4 regions of the Exiguobacterium sp. s36 genome follow, and region 4 is predicted to be linked to each of the others. Evidence: riboswitches for the same ligand, from Rfam matches in the RefSeq annotation. Region 4 holds a riboswitch; each other region holds the start of a gene.
What was found. A riboswitch is a leader RNA that binds a small molecule or an ion and turns the genes downstream of it on or off. The one in region 4 is predicted to bind S-adenosylmethionine.
Positions count from the first base shown of each region.

Region 1 (3,688 bases), on a different contig from region 4:
AATTATTTTTTTATTCTTTGATTTTGAGACAGCGCTGTTCGTCAATCAGATTGGACTACTCGTCTTCCAGTTCGTCAACTTGAAACCGCGCGTCGCGCTTCGACGGTTCCGTTTTACGTATCCGTGGAACGCCATCACGTCGTTTTTGGAAATCGCCATCCCGGCCAGCGTCTACTTGGCACTCGGTGGTGTGACCGGTCTCGGTTTTTATTCCCAAGATTCGTTTCTGCCGCTTGCCGGCTTGATTGTGGCCATCATCTTAAACACGGTCGTACAAAAGTATCAAGTCGGTTGGTGGTTCCGTGTCGATATCCCGGTCCGCGACTTTCTAAACATCGCGTTTTACACGTATATCGTCAGTCTCGTCTTCATTTTAGCAGCCTCGCTCTTCCGTGAGACGAACTTGCTTGTCGTCAGCAGTATCGCCGCCGCACTCACCTTCTTTATTAAGCGGCTCATCATCCAGAAAGGTCGGCAAGACGCCTTCAAATCGTTGATTGAACAATATGATGAGGCAAAAGAAGCCGTGTCGTTGTCACAAAGCGAGGCGCAAGCGATTGAGGTGTTCCTCAGTCAATGTGAACGACTCAACGAGTACGACGAAGGGTTCGTCGAGTTCAAACTGTTCGATCGCACACTTTACTTTGATTTAAAGACGCGCCAGCCGATCGATCGCCACGTCGTCTTTGATTTACTCGATGCAACCTATCCGAACGAAGCCTCGGTCGAGTATGAGATGCGCTTTGAATGGGACGCCCCGTTATCGAACGAGTTCGATGAAGACTATCATAGCTTCATCTCGGTCCGTTCCGAGGAAATCGAAGGCATCCGCACGTGGCTCGTCATGACCGGCGAGCACGTCTATGGCTATCCGCCCATCATTCAACGTGAGATTGTCAAACTGCTCAAATCGTTCAATCGAACGATCAGTCGTTGTCATGAACGCGACCGCCTCTATACCGAGAGCCGGACGGACAGCTTGACGTTGCTTGCCAATGCACGGGCTTTTTATGAATACGGGATTCAACAAATCTCGGACGGCTCGATGTACCCGATTTCCGTCGCAATGCTCGATATCGACTTCTTCAAAAAAATCAACGACACGCACGGTCATCAAGTCGGAGACAGCGTGCTCCAAGAGTTTGGTCGCCGCATCCGCCAAGTGCTCCGCACCGATGATTTCGCAGCCCGTTATGGCGGCGAGGAGTTCATCTTGCTGTTGAACCGATGCGATGTCGAAGCCGCCGTCGAGATTGCCGAGCGCATCCGTCAACAAATCGAAACCAAACCATTCCACGTTGACGGAATCGATATCCCAGTGACCGCCTCAATCGGCGTCGATACGATTCAAGCGTTCGGTGACAAACGACTAGACGATACGATTCGCAACGCCGACCGAGCGCTTTACGTCGGCGGGAAGTACGCAGGACGCAACCGCGTCGCCCATTACAATTTTTTGACGTCCTGACTCGCCCCCACGTGCATCGCGTGGGGGTTTGCTATTGACAAGCAGATTTGAAACAGGTACGTTAGGGAACGTGTCTTATAACTAAATATCACAACTTTTTTATCAAGAGAGACTGAGGGACTGGCCCGATGACGTCTCGGCAGCGGGTAACCTGTGCCAAATCCAGCGAGCGGTCTGCTCGAAAGATGAAAAAAGTGTTTCTTGTAGAGAGAGCCTTTTTTCAGAAGGCTCTCTTTTTATTTTTATGAATGAGGTGAATCGATTGGAACAACCAACAGCTAACAAATGGGCGCTCTTGCCCTTACTCGTCTTCCTCGTCTTCTTTATCGGGGCAGGCATCTACTATGACGATTTTTATAAATTTCCCGTCTTGATTGCGGCCTTGATTGCCGTCATCGTCGCGGCGATGATGACGAAAGGAAGCGTCACCCAGACGGTCGAACGTGTCGCCCAAGGCGCCGGCAACCCAAGCATCTTGATCATGGTGTTCATCTTCTTGCTCGCCGGCGCGTTTTCAAGCGTCGCCGAAGCAATCGGGGCGATTGATGCGACCGTCAATGCGGCATTGACGTTATTACCGCCTTCGCTCCTCTTGAGCGGCCTGTTCGTCATCGCGGCCTTCATCTCAATGGCGATGGGCACATCGACCGGGACGATTGCCGCACTGGCGCCGATCGCCCTCGGCATCCATGAGGAGAGCGGCGTCAATATCGCCATCGCAGCAGCGGCCGTCGTTGGCGGTGCCATGTTCGGTGATAACTTGTCGTTCATTTCGGACACGACGATTGCAGCCGTCCGCACCCAACGGACGAACATGCGCGACAAGTTCCGGACTAACTTTTGGATCATCTTGCCGGCAGCCGTCATCACAACGATTTTGCTCGCCGTCTTATCGAGCGGTGAATCGACCATCGAGCCAGCAGCGTTTGAATGGTATAAGCTGATTCCGTACCTTGCGGTCATCGTGCTCGCCTTGACGGGAATGAACGTCATCCTCGTCTTGCTCGGCGGCATCGCCCTGACCGGCATCATCGGTCTGTTGGACGGCAGTCTAGCCGTCACCACGTACGTCACCGCCATGGCGGACGGCATGATGGGCATGGCCGAGATTTCACTCCTGACATTGCTCATGGGTGGGCTCGTCGGGCTCATCTCGCATAACGGCGGACTCACGTACTTGCGTGACGCGCTCACGTCCCGAATTAAAAGACGGGCCGGCGCGGAGTGGAGCATCGCCGGGCTCGTCAGTGCGACAAACGTCGCGACGGCGAACAACACGATTTCGATTCTCGTGGCTGGTCCGCTCGCCGCGAACATCGCCGACGATTATGACATCGAACGTAAAAAGTCAGCGAGTGTACTCGATATCTTCTCGTGTGGGGTCCAAGGTCTGTTGCCTTATGGGGCACAGCTTCTCATTGCGGCCGAACTGACGAACACAGCGTCACCGGCGCTCGTTCCGTATATGTTCTATCCGTTCTTGTTGTTCATTTGCGGAGGATTGGCCATCGCCTTCAACTTCCCGCGTTTCAAAAAACGCGCTTAACGAAAACGACCTTGTGAAGCAGTCGCTTCACAAGGTCGTTTGTCGTTTCGCTTCAAGTTCACGCTTCAGCTGCTCGTTCCGTTTTCTGAAGGCACGCCGTTTAAGCAGTTCTTCGAGTCCACGGCTGATGGCCCATAGGACAATCAGTAATAAGACGAGCATCGATAATCGGAACGGGCTTTGGATAAACTCTTCCCACTGGTCGCCAATGACAGAGAAAATCAAGACGACGAGCAACTTGCCGAACCCGGCCGCCATGATGAACGTACGGAGCGGCATTTGAATGAGCGCGAGTAAGTATGTGATCAAGCTGACCGGAATAAACGGGAGCGAGTACAGAAACCCGAGTGAGACCGGACTCATGTGCTTGATGCGTTCGAGCCAATAGACGCCTTGCTTATGTCTCTCGAGCCACCGCGTCATCGGCTTTCGGAACACGTAGCGAACAGCTACAAACACAAGAATTGTTCCGAGCAAACTCCCGATCCAAGACAGTAACGTCCCAAGCAAAAATCCATATGTCGCTGCGTTCGCCGAGATGATGAGGACGAGTGGGAGAAATGGAAAGATCGCCTCCAGGAACGGTGCCCCGAGTCCTGCCCAAGGTCCGCCCGGAAGTCCTTGTAGCCATTCAATCAAGTTTAAAATATATTGTTGGAGTGATGTCAGCATGT
Region 1 covers NZ_JACSLW010000003.1:296,694-300,381, reverse strand. The annotation lists gene KNP95_RS09435 (GGDEF domain-containing protein) at 1-1,468, shown strand, start outside; SAM riboswitch class I at 1,565-1,660, shown strand; gene KNP95_RS09430 (Na+/H+ antiporter NhaC family protein) at 1,713-3,014, shown strand; gene KNP95_RS09425 (TVP38/TMEM64 family protein) at 3,042-3,686, opposite strand.
Region 1: it holds a riboswitch for S-adenosylmethionine, as region 4 does, so the genes downstream of both, KNP95_RS09430 (Na+/H+ antiporter NhaC family protein) here and msrA (peptide-methionine (S)-S-oxide reductase MsrA) in region 4, are expected to answer to the same signal.

Region 2 (3,688 bases), on a different contig from region 4:
ATGGATGCTCGAGTTCCGTTTGAAATCACTTGAGCAGTTCCGCAAAATGCCGATGCCGACATGGGGCGGCGATCTCACGGCACTCGATTTCGATGAGATCACATACTATGTCAAACCGTCTGAAAAGACAGAGCACTCATGGGACGAGGTTCCAGAAGAAATCAAACGTACGTTTGATAAGCTCGGAATCCCGGAAGCGGAGCAAAAATACTTGGCAGGCGTTTCGGCTCAGTATGAGTCTGAAGTCGTTTATCACAGCATGCAAGAAGACTTCGAAGCGAAAGGTGTCATCTTCAAAGATACAGACACTGCTTTGAAAGAAGATGAAGCCATCTTCCGTGAGTACTTCGGAAAATTGATTCCGCCGACAGATAACAAGTTCGCGGCACTCAACTCGGCTGTTTGGTCAGGTGGCTCGTTCATCTACGTACCAAAAGGCGTGAAGCTCGAGCAACCGCTCCAAGCTTACTTCCGCATCAACTCGGAGAACATGGGTCAGTTCGAGCGGACGCTCATCATCGTCGACGAGGGCGCTTCTGTCCATTACGTCGAAGGATGTACAGCACCGGTCTACACGACGAACTCACTCCACTCAGCGGTCGTTGAGATTTTCGTCAACAAAGACGCATACTGCCGCTATACGACAATTCAGAACTGGGCGAACAACGTCTACAACTTGGTCACGAAGCGTGCCGTTTGTGAAGCGGGTGGATCGATGGAGTGGATCGATGGTAACATCGGTTCGAAACTCACGATGAAATACCCGGCCGTCATCTTGAAAGGTGAAGGCTCACGCGGTATGACGCTCTCAATCGCTCTCGGCGGTAAAGGGCAGCACCAAGACGCGGGCGCGAAAATGATTCACCTCGCACCGAACACGTCGTCGTCAATCGTCTCGAAGTCGATCTCGAAACAAGGCGGAAAAGTCTCGTATCGCGGTATCGTCCACTTCGGTCGTAAAGCGAAAGGCGCACGTTCGAACATCGAATGTGACACGCTCATCATGGATAATCAGTCGACGTCGGACACGATCCCGTACAACGAGATCTTGAACGACCAAGTCTCACTCGAGCACGAAGCGAAAGTCTCAAAAGTGTCAGAAGAGCAACTCTTCTACCTCATGAGCCGCGGAATCTCGGAAGAAGAAGCGACGGAAATGATCGTCATGGGCTTCATCGAGCCGTTCACGAAAGAATTGCCAATGGAATATGCCGTCGAAATGAACCGTCTCATCAAGTTTGAGATGGAAGGATCGATCGGATAATCCTGTATATATAGAGAAGGACGGTTGACATGAACTCATGTCGACCGTCTTTTTTGTCGATTATGTCTGTAAACAGGGAATAGGGAATGGAATTAGATGACGCGTGTCTATAGATGCGAGAGGAGACAATCACATGCTGTTCTTGGTAACGGGATATTTCGACGCTGACAAAATGAACGAGAAGTCCGACCTAGAAATCGATCAAATCATGGCGACGTGTGAACGACACTTACAGGAGCTGTATGCAAGTGAAAAGGTATTGATGGACATGGGGCTTGAAGCGAGCGTGAAACAACTCAAGCGGGAGTCACAGCAGATTTCGATTACAGATGGGTCCGCTACAGAATCGAAAGAAGTGATGGGAAGTGCGTTCGTGATTGAAGCGTTGGATATGGAGGATGCGCTCAGAATCGCTTCCATCCATCCGACGACCCAAGTGCCCGAAGCGGAAGCGTTAGGGTGGCGGCTCGAGATTCGGCCGGTGCACTATTATCGGGAGCGAGAATAAACCACAACTTCACCTGTAAAGATTATGCAGAAAATATATTGACATTCCATGGAAACGTCGTCATAATACAAAGTAATTTGATATGAATACTCTTATTAAGAGCAGGTGGAGGGAATTAGCCCTATGAAGCCCGGCAACCATCCGTACTGAATCGCCAGTACGGAAACGGTGCTAAATCTAACAGCGAACGCTGAGAGATGAGAGGAAATCGGAATTTTTCGGAATCCTTCTGTCTCGTTTATGAGTTCAGAAGGATTTTTTTGCATTCTGCCTCTAACAGAGTTTCTATCAAAAAAATCTAAGGGGGAATTTATTTTGAAAGGAAAGTTCTTATTAAGCGCAGCGCTCGTCACAGGATTAACGGTCTCATCAGCTTTACCGGTTACATACGCGCATGACGAGCTTGGTGACATCAACATCGAGAAAGGGGAGCGTAACCCGGATGAAATCAGTTCGGTTTCCGTGACGGAAGGAAGCAAGAACGTCAAGTATCTACATGAGACGGCAGCCGTACCACTGAAAGAAATCCGAGAAGGTGTGAAAAATAGTACGGCTGACGTGTACGCCCATAAAGGATTTGCATACACAGGGACACATACTGCCGGTGGAGGCAACGGGGGGGTTCGCGTGTTTGACTTGAAAGATCCATCCAACCCGAAAGAAGTCGCTGTATTCGCAGATCAAGACATTCCTGGGACTTGGCAGGAAAAAGTAATCGTGAAGACGGTGAACACAAAATCATTCAAAGGTGATTTGGCGGTTGTATCGGTTCAACAACTCGACTCTAAAAATCCGAATTCGAAAGGCGGGTTCCTGATCTATGATGTGACGAACCCGTACGAGCCAAAGAAATTAGGTTTCTACGAAGTGACAAAGAAAACGAGAGGGACACATGAACTTTACTTGACGACACAAGGAGACCGGGTATTGGTCCTTGCCTCGAATCCTTATGCGGACTACTATTCGCACGGGAAAGAGAAGGATTTCCAACTCGTAGATGTGACCAACCCAGCGGAACCGAAGAAGCTATACGAATTCGATCCACGTTCTTTGCCGGAAGTGGATGAAAGCTTTGACGGATACACGTGGAACGCGCCAGATGGCAAGAAGAGACCAGTCTTCAACCATAGCGCCTATGCGGATGAGAACGGGAAAACAGCGTTTCTCTCGTTCTGGGATCTTGGGACGATCATCCTGGACATCTCAGACCCAGACAACGTGACATACGAAGGACGGACGACATTTGCGTCAGATCAACAAGGATCGGCGCACTCGGCGGCACTTGCAAAAGGCGGCACGGTACTCGTCGAAACGAGAGAAGTGTATGCGCCGGTTAAATCAGGCTACGAACAAGCGTACGGATACACTCGAATCTTCGACATTAAAAACAAAACGAATCCGAAACTATTGAGCGAATTCAAGACGGATTTGACAGAAGATATCTCTGAGAATCCGGCTGAACAAGTCACGTTCGGTAAAACGGTACATGATCCAGAAGTACATGGGAACACGTTGTACCTGTCTCACTACGCGGGCGGGGTGCGAGCGGTTGATATTTCGAATCCGAGTAAACCGGTACAAATCGGAAAATACGTTCCGGCCGATGCGAACATCTGGGGCGTCTACGTCGATCAAAACTATGTGCTCGCGTCTGACATGGGCACAGGCTTGAAAGTGCTACAAAAAAACAATAAGTAAGGATTTCTCGACAACCAGCGAAGCTCGACTTCGCTGGTTTTTTGTATAATCTAAAGCAGTTCGCATTTTTTGTCGTGAAACGAAGACGAGTCGGGTATGCTAAGAAAGAGAACACGTTTAGAAAGGGATGAAGCATATGGATCACTTGAACACGATTGACCCAGAAGACATCACCCGCATCGCCGTCGTCGGCGCCGGATGGGTTGGCGTCAGTTTCG
Region 2 covers NZ_JACSLW010000001.1:428,760-432,447, reverse strand. The annotation lists gene sufB (Fe-S cluster assembly protein SufB) at 1-1,264, shown strand, start outside; gene KNP95_RS02180 (YciI family protein) at 1,398-1,772, shown strand; SAM riboswitch class I at 1,862-1,976, shown strand; gene KNP95_RS02175 (LVIVD repeat-containing protein) at 2,088-3,470, shown strand; gene KNP95_RS02170 (L-lactate dehydrogenase) at 3,607-3,688, shown strand, end outside.
Region 2: it holds a riboswitch for S-adenosylmethionine, as region 4 does, so the genes downstream of both, KNP95_RS02175 (LVIVD repeat-containing protein) here and msrA (peptide-methionine (S)-S-oxide reductase MsrA) in region 4, are expected to answer to the same signal.

Region 3 (3,688 bases), on a different contig from region 4:
GATACGTATCGACGTCCCGGTCGTACAAAGCGATGGCGCGCCGTTTGATTTCCTCGGCAATCGCCTCAAAGTCGTCCCCGACATTTAAATCAAGGAGCGATTCAATCACGTTTTGCAAATTGACCGCTGTCGGCCGGGTCGCAATCAAGCGGCGTCCGACGAGGTCGAGCCGACGCGTGAAGTCCGGGTCATCGACTAACCGTCCCGCCTCTTTGGCGAGAACGAACGCCCCGAAGTAAGCGATGGCCGGTGCGCCGCGGACTTGGAGCGTCTCGATGGCATGTTCGGCCTGTTCAAGCGTCTCGATTGTCACGTAACGCTCTTCGTGCGGCAACAACGTCTGATCCAATACGATGAGTTCGTCCGTTTGCGAATTAAAGCGGATGTTTTGGACCGTCATACGCGCACCCCCGACAAAAGCGTCACCAAGTCGTCAATCGATTCGACGCTGTGGCGTTCTTTGATGAGCGCCGTCCCGAGGGCAAGCGCGTCACGTTTTCGTTCGAGCCGCGTCGCTTCCGGCAACGTCTCGAGATCGGCGACACCGGCGAGTCCGACGGCACGGCGAATGAGTTCGCAACCGGCGTAGCCGATCGTGTCGCTGAAGATCGTCCGCAACAACTCGTCGACAAAACCGTCCGTGTTGAACGGTTCGACGGCGCGCTCAAAGTTGGCCCGGAACGTCTTCTCAAACGTCTCCCACACCGTCAAGACGTCTGTGAAACGTTCGAAGCGTTTGAACGGGTCATAGAACGTCGACAGCGTCAAATGGGCGATGATTTGGCCCAGGTCGAAGCCGAACGGTCCGTAAAATGCGAACTCTGGATCGATGATTTTCGTCTCTTGTTGGGTCGCGAAGATGCTGCCTGTATGTAGGTCACCGTGCAGAAGCGCCTCATGTTTCGTGACAAATCCGACTTTCAGTTTCGTCACCTCGACCTTGAGCGCCTGGTCTTGCCAGAGGCGTTCGACATCTTCTCGAAGCGCCGCCTCGATGTTGTTCGACTCCGCGTCTTTGAACGGGTCGGTGAAGATGAGCTTCTCGGTGATGTCACACAGTTCCGGGTTGTAATAGTCACGTTCAATCCGCTTCTTCGCGATCGGGCCGGCCGCATAATCCGACGTCGCGAACAGCGTCTCGCCTAAAAATTCACCGACATGACGCGCGAGTTCCGGATAGCTCTCCCCTTTCAAATAACCGATGCGGACAATCTCATAATCAGACAGATCTTCTAAAATCGTGTAGGCGAGCGTCCGGTCGCTACCGAGGACGTCCGGGACGAAACGCGGCGCCACGTTCGCAAACTCACGGAGTGCCAACTGTTCAATCCATGCCCGTTCGAGTGTAAGCGGCCAGCTCTCGCCGACAACTTTGGCGTATGGGAGCGCCTGTTTGACGATTAGGCGCTGTTCGCCTTGGCGAATCCGAAACACGAGATTCAAATTGCCGTCCCCGATTTCCTCACACTCGGCGATTCCGTCTTGCAAGTATCCTAATTGACGGACGTGCTCGACGACAGACTGTTCTGTAAATGGTTGATATGACATGATGTTTTCCCCTTCCTGTACGTTGCCCACAAAAAAAGCCCCTTTCTCCGCGAGAAAGAGGCACAGCCAAAATGGTTGTTCCTCTCATCTGTCAGACATTCGTCTGGTGGATGTAGCACCGTGCCTAATGGTCGGTTGCTGCGGCGTCATCGGGCCAATTCCCTCTGCCAACTCGCGATAAGAGTGGTTTATTCGATTCGGTGAACTTATGTGATGAATATTACGGACTCGACGTCACAATTGTCAACGTCCTTTTCTCCGTGCCACTCGTCTTTTTTTTGTGCATATATGGAAACAACTTCCCAAAATATTTTTTTTGGAAAAAAAGGAATTGACGACGTGACGAATCTGTGTAAAAATTCAATTAAATTTCACAACTTCAAATCACATTCTTATCAAGAGCAGACGGAGGGACGAGCCCGATGATGTCGCAGCAACCGACCAGAGATGGCACGGTGCTAATTCTTGCAGCGAAAGCTGAGAGATAAGAGTTCATTTTTTATGATGACCTCTTGCCTCGGCATGGGGTCATTTTTTGTTTGCCTGGAAGGAGGAACCATATGAGTATCACTGCCACATATGAAATCAAACGGACGGATGCGGTCGCAAGCATTGCCGACAAAATCGCCCTCGAGCTGACCGTCGGCACATGGACCGAGCTGCGTCATTTAGAGCAAGAGCAGTTACAGGCGTACCGGGGTGAGGTCGTATCGACCACCCATACGGAGACGACGAGCCGGTTCACGATCCGCTATCCGTTACATAATGTCAGCCCTGACTTTTCATCCATCTTGACGACGACGTTCGGGAAACTATCCCTCGACGATTCGATTCGGTTAACCGATTTGACGTTGCCCGAAACGCTCGCCCCTCATTTCAAAGGCGCCAAGTTCGGCGTCGACGGGATTCGCGAGTTGCTCGGTGTCCATGACCGTCCGCTCGTCATGAGCATCTTCAAAGGCGTCATCGGGCGTGACCTCGCGTTTCTCGAGCAGCAACTCCGCGATCAGTTCGCCGGCGGCATCGATATCGTCAAAGACGACGAGATTTTATACGACAATCCGCTCACGCCGTCGCTCGAACGGGCCCGGATCGGAGCGGCCGTCATTCAAGCGCACTTTGAGGCGACCGGGAAGCGTGTCCTCTACGCCATCACGCTGAGCGGCCCTGTGTTCGGTCTTCGCGACCAGGCGCTCCGGCTGATCGAGGCCGGTGCGACGGCGCTCCTATTCAACGTCTATACGTACGGTCTTGACGCACTGCGCGAACTTGCGAACGACCCAGACATCCGTGTGCCGATTTTGGCCCACCCGGCCTTTGCCGGCGCCTTGACCGGGTCCATCAGTCATTCGCTCTTACTCGGTAAACTCCCACGTCTCGCCGGGGCCGATTTGACGCTCTTCCCGTCTCCGTACGGTTCGCTCGCGACACCACGGGACGAGGCGTTCGCGATTCGTGACTTGAGCGCCGAACCGCATTGGTCGAAACCAATTTTACCGGTCCCGTCAGCTGGGATTCATCCGGGGCTTGTCGCCGATATCATTCGTGATTTCGGGACAGATGTCGTCATCAACGCCGGCGGTGGCATTCATGGTCACCCGGACGGTGCAGCCGCCGGGGCCCGTGCTTTCCGCCAAGCCATCACTCACGTCCTCGGTCACACCGAAGGACAGACGGACGAACTCGATACCGCGTTAAAGGCGTGGGCGTCGCGATGACGATCCATATCCTGTGCGACTTCGACGGGACGATCACGGCGGAAGACAATATCATCGCCTTGATGAAAGCGTTCGCCCCGCCGGCTTGGGTCGAGTTGAAAGATGCGGTCCTCGAACAACGGATTTCAATCCGCTCCGGCGTCGGTCAACTGTTTCAACTATTGCCGAGCGCGGCTGCCCGGGCTTACCGTGATTATTTGTTGGAGCGGATCACGCTCCGCCAAGGGTTCCCGGCATTTTTAGAACAAGTTCGGGCCCACGGCTGGAAGTTTGACGTCGTCAGCGGCGGGATGGACTTTTTCGTCCATCCAATTTTAGCAGGCCACGTCGACCCCGAGCATATCTACTGCAACGTCGCCGACTTCTCTGCTGAGACGGTAACCGTCACGTGGTCGCACGCTTGCGACGAACAGTGCACGAAC
Region 3 covers NZ_JACSLW010000001.1:1,065,129-1,068,816, forward strand. The annotation lists gene mtnA (S-methyl-5-thioribose-1-phosphate isomerase) at 1-400, opposite strand, end outside; gene mtnK (S-methyl-5-thioribose kinase) at 397-1,548, opposite strand; SAM riboswitch class I at 1,630-1,732, opposite strand; SAM riboswitch class I at 1,938-2,039, shown strand; gene KNP95_RS05345 (2,3-diketo-5-methylthiopentyl-1-phosphate enolase) at 2,109-3,266, shown strand; gene KNP95_RS05350 (2-hydroxy-3-keto-5-methylthiopentenyl-1-phosphate phosphatase) at 3,263-3,688, shown strand, end outside.
Region 3: it holds a riboswitch for S-adenosylmethionine, as region 4 does, so the genes downstream of both, KNP95_RS05345 (2,3-diketo-5-methylthiopentyl-1-phosphate enolase) here and msrA (peptide-methionine (S)-S-oxide reductase MsrA) in region 4, are expected to answer to the same signal.

Region 4 (3,688 bases):
AAAAGTCACCCCTCAAATGAGTGGTGACTTCCATAATGGAGCATAGCGGGCTCGAACCGCTGACCTCCACGCTGCCAGCGTGGCGCTCTCCCAGCTGAGCTAATGCCCCGTTCGAAAATTATTATATCATCCTAGTAAAACATTTGGCAATGGGTATTTTTAAATTTTTTTGAACAAAGTTTAATCGGGCGTAAACGTGGGAAAATCATGGGTAATGTTATTCTACGAAAGCAGGTGTTATCTATGGAAATGATTTTACTCGCACTCTTACCTGCCTTGATGTGGGGGAGTATCCCACTTATCGTCTCGAAAGTCGGCGGCAAGCCGATTCAACAGTTAATCGGGACGACGATTGGGGCGATGGTGATGGCGGTCATCATCGCACTCGTCTTCAATCCGGAGTTCACGACGCTCGCAATCGTGACCGGCTTCATCTCTGGTGTGTTCTGGGCACTCGGGCAATATTTACAGTTCCAGTCGTTCCAAATTTTAAGTGTATCGAAAGCGATGCCGATCAGCACTGGGATGCAACTCGTCGGGACGTCGTTGTTCGGGGTCATCGTGCTCGGCGATTGGAAGACGACGACCGAGTTGTGGCTCGGCTTTTCTGCGCTCGTGTTGATTATCATCGGGGCGGCACTGACGTCATACCAACAACAAAAAGATGGCGATAGCAGCGGCGCCTTGAAGAAAGGTTTGCTCGTCCTGCTCGTGTCGAGTATCGGTTATGTGACGTATGCCGTCCTGACGAACTATTTCGAGGTCGACGGCATCACGGCCATCTTGCCGCAATCGGTCGGGATGTTCATCGCGGCGCTATTGTTCAGCCTGCGTGAGAAAGATGTGAAGAAGTTCGACCCGAAGACGTTCAAAAACATTTTGGCCGGTCTCGCTTGGGGGATCGGGAACTTCGGGCTGTTCGTGTCAAGCGGTGAGGTCGGCATCGCGACGTCGTTCGCCTTGTCCCAATTGAACGTCGTCGTGGCGACGCTCGGCGGGATTTATCTATTGAAAGAAGAGAAGACGACGAAAGAACGGGTCTTCGTCTTTATGGGAATCGGGCTCATCGTCGTGGCCGGATTCATGCTCGGGATTGCCAAGAGCTAAAAAGACGGGTCAGACGACCCGTCTTTTGTTTACCAGGCTTGCTCGATGAATGCGTCGCGCCCAGATTTCTTCCGGTCCTCTTTATAGTGGGCCGGATTTTTTTTATGGAAGTCTTGATGATATTCCTCGGCCGGATAGAACGTGTCGGCCGGTAGAATCTTCGTGACAATCGGCTGTTTGAAGCGTCCGCTCGCCGCGAGCGCGTCGCGACTCTGTTCTGCTTTCACGCGTTGGTCTTCCGTATGATAGAAGATGGCCGGCGCATATTGGCTACCGCGGTCTTGGAACTGGCCGCCGTCATCGGTCGGATCGGTCTGAATCCAATACAGTTCGAGCAGTCGCTCATAAGCGAATAGCGTCGGGTCGAACGTGATCTCGACGACCTCATAGTGTCCCGTCGTCCCTGTTTTCACTTGTTCATACGTCGGGTCATCGACGTGACCTCCCGTATAACCGGATACGATTGACTCGATGCCAGGTTGTTCCTCGAACGGCGTCACCATGCACCAAAAACAGCCGCCTGCGAATGTTGCTTTTTCCATTAGTAATTCCCCCTCGATCAATTTCCAAAAAAAAAGCGCTCATGTCATCGACATGAGCGCTCTGTCATATCGGCCAAGGCAAACTGCCTTGCTGGAAGTAGCACCTTGCCGAAGCAGGTTGCTGTGAAGTCATAGAGCCAGGTCTCTCGTTCACTCGAGATATCGATATGTAGTTGGTGAGAGCATCATACCATCAGATTTGAAGCGGCGTCAACGGTTTGGTTTGCGTCGAAGTTGGACCAAGGTGGTGCCGAGAATCAAGATGACGAGGACGATGGAGAGCGGTAGCGTATACGGAGCGTCCCCGGCATATAGCTGTAAGAAGAACAAGGCAAAGACGGACAATAAGACGAGTACGTACGAACGGTTCATAGTAACCTCCCTTTTCTTTCAGTGTACCAAGTTACATATTCGTTGGCGAACGAAAACAGGAAATCATGTGGCGATAGCGAATACCATCGAGTGACCAAAGGAGGAATCTATATGACTGAACCAAACACATGTTTCGAACTCGATATAGAGACCGCCCATCGCGGATATAAAGAAGGAACGTTCACGGCACGTGACGTGACGGCCTATTATTTGACTCGAATCGCCAAGTTGAACGATAAGCTGAGAGCGGTCATTCAAGTGAACCCGGACGCCTTGTTCGAGGCCGAGGCGGCCGACCGGGCGTTTCGACGAGGTGAGCGATTACCGTTGCTCGGCATCCCGGTGCTGATCAAAGACAATGTTGAGACGGCGGGATTGATGAAGACGACGGCCGGGGCCGTCGCCCTCGCGCATCACTTCGCCGGCCGGGACGCCCATCTCGTCCAAAGCTTGCGCGCGAGCGGGGCCATCATCCTCGGGAAAGCGAACTTGTCCGAATGGGCCAACTTTTTGACCGAGGGCATGCCGAACGGCTGGAGTGGGGTCGGTGGCCAGACGCTCAATCCATATGGGGACAAGCTCGATGTCGGAGGGTCGAGTTCAGGTTCGGCGTCAGCGGTCGCGGCCAACTTGACGTTGCTTGCCGTCGGCAGCGAGACGAGCGGCTCGATTATTCACCCGAGCGTCCATAACGGAATCGTTGGCATCAAACCGACCGTCGGGTTGATTAGCCGCAGCGGCATCATCCCGATCTCCCGGTCGCAAGACACGGCCGGCCCGATGGCACGGACACTCCGGGATGCGGTGCTCGCCCTTGAGGCGATGGTTGGGGAAGATCCAGCTGACCCAGCGACGACGCATCTTCCGGCCGGTCCGCCTTACCGGACTTGTCTTGATGAGCGGCAAGCAGTCGGGATGCGTGTCGGTGTCGTCAAGACCGATCTGTCGGAAGAAGAGCAGGTGCTCTACGACGAAGCGATCGCATTGCTGAAACAGAGCGGCATCGAGATCGTCACCGTCGAACTGCCGACGAAAGCAGGGCTCGACCAAGGGGATATCCTGTACCATGAGTTCAAGCTCGGAATCGAGGCGTATCTCGCCTCGACGACGCTCCCGTATGAGACGTTGTCGGATTTGATTAACTGGAACAACAGTCATCCGGAGACGATTCCGCATGGACAGAAGACGTTCGAGAAAGCGAACGAACAATCGGGCCGCTTGATTGAGGACGCCTATTTGACGCGCCGCCTCGACGACGTCTATCACGCCAAGACAGACGGCATCGACCGATTGTTGGCCGAGCAGGAACTTCATGCGCTCGTCTTGCCGCATGACCACAATTATGACATGGCGGCGAAAGCCGGCCATCCGACCGTCACGATCCCGTATCGCTTGAAGGCGAGCGGGGCCCCGTTCGGTCTATCGTTCACCGGGACGAGCTATGCCGAACGCGACTTGATTCGTCTCGCCTATGCGTTCGAGCGTCACGTGACACGTCCCGTCCCACCGTTATAAGAACGTTGCACAGGTCGTCCACGTCCGCTACAATGGTACGTATGCGGATTGAAGAAAGGACAGATAGCAATGAAACCATCTATATACGGGCTGACATTCGATCAGCTGACGGAAGCGTGCGTCTCTTGGGGATACAGCTCCTTCCACGCTAG
Region 4 covers NZ_JACSLW010000008.1:1,150-4,837, forward strand. The annotation lists tRNA gene KNP95_RS13605 (tRNA-Ala) at 37-109, opposite strand; gene KNP95_RS13610 (GRP family sugar transporter) at 244-1,107, shown strand; gene msrA (peptide-methionine (S)-S-oxide reductase MsrA) at 1,137-1,649, opposite strand; SAM riboswitch class I at 1,714-1,815, opposite strand; gene KNP95_RS13620 (hypothetical protein) at 1,860-2,021, opposite strand; gene KNP95_RS13625 (amidase family protein) at 2,133-3,536, shown strand; gene rlmN (dual-specificity RNA methyltransferase RlmN) at 3,606-3,688, shown strand, end outside.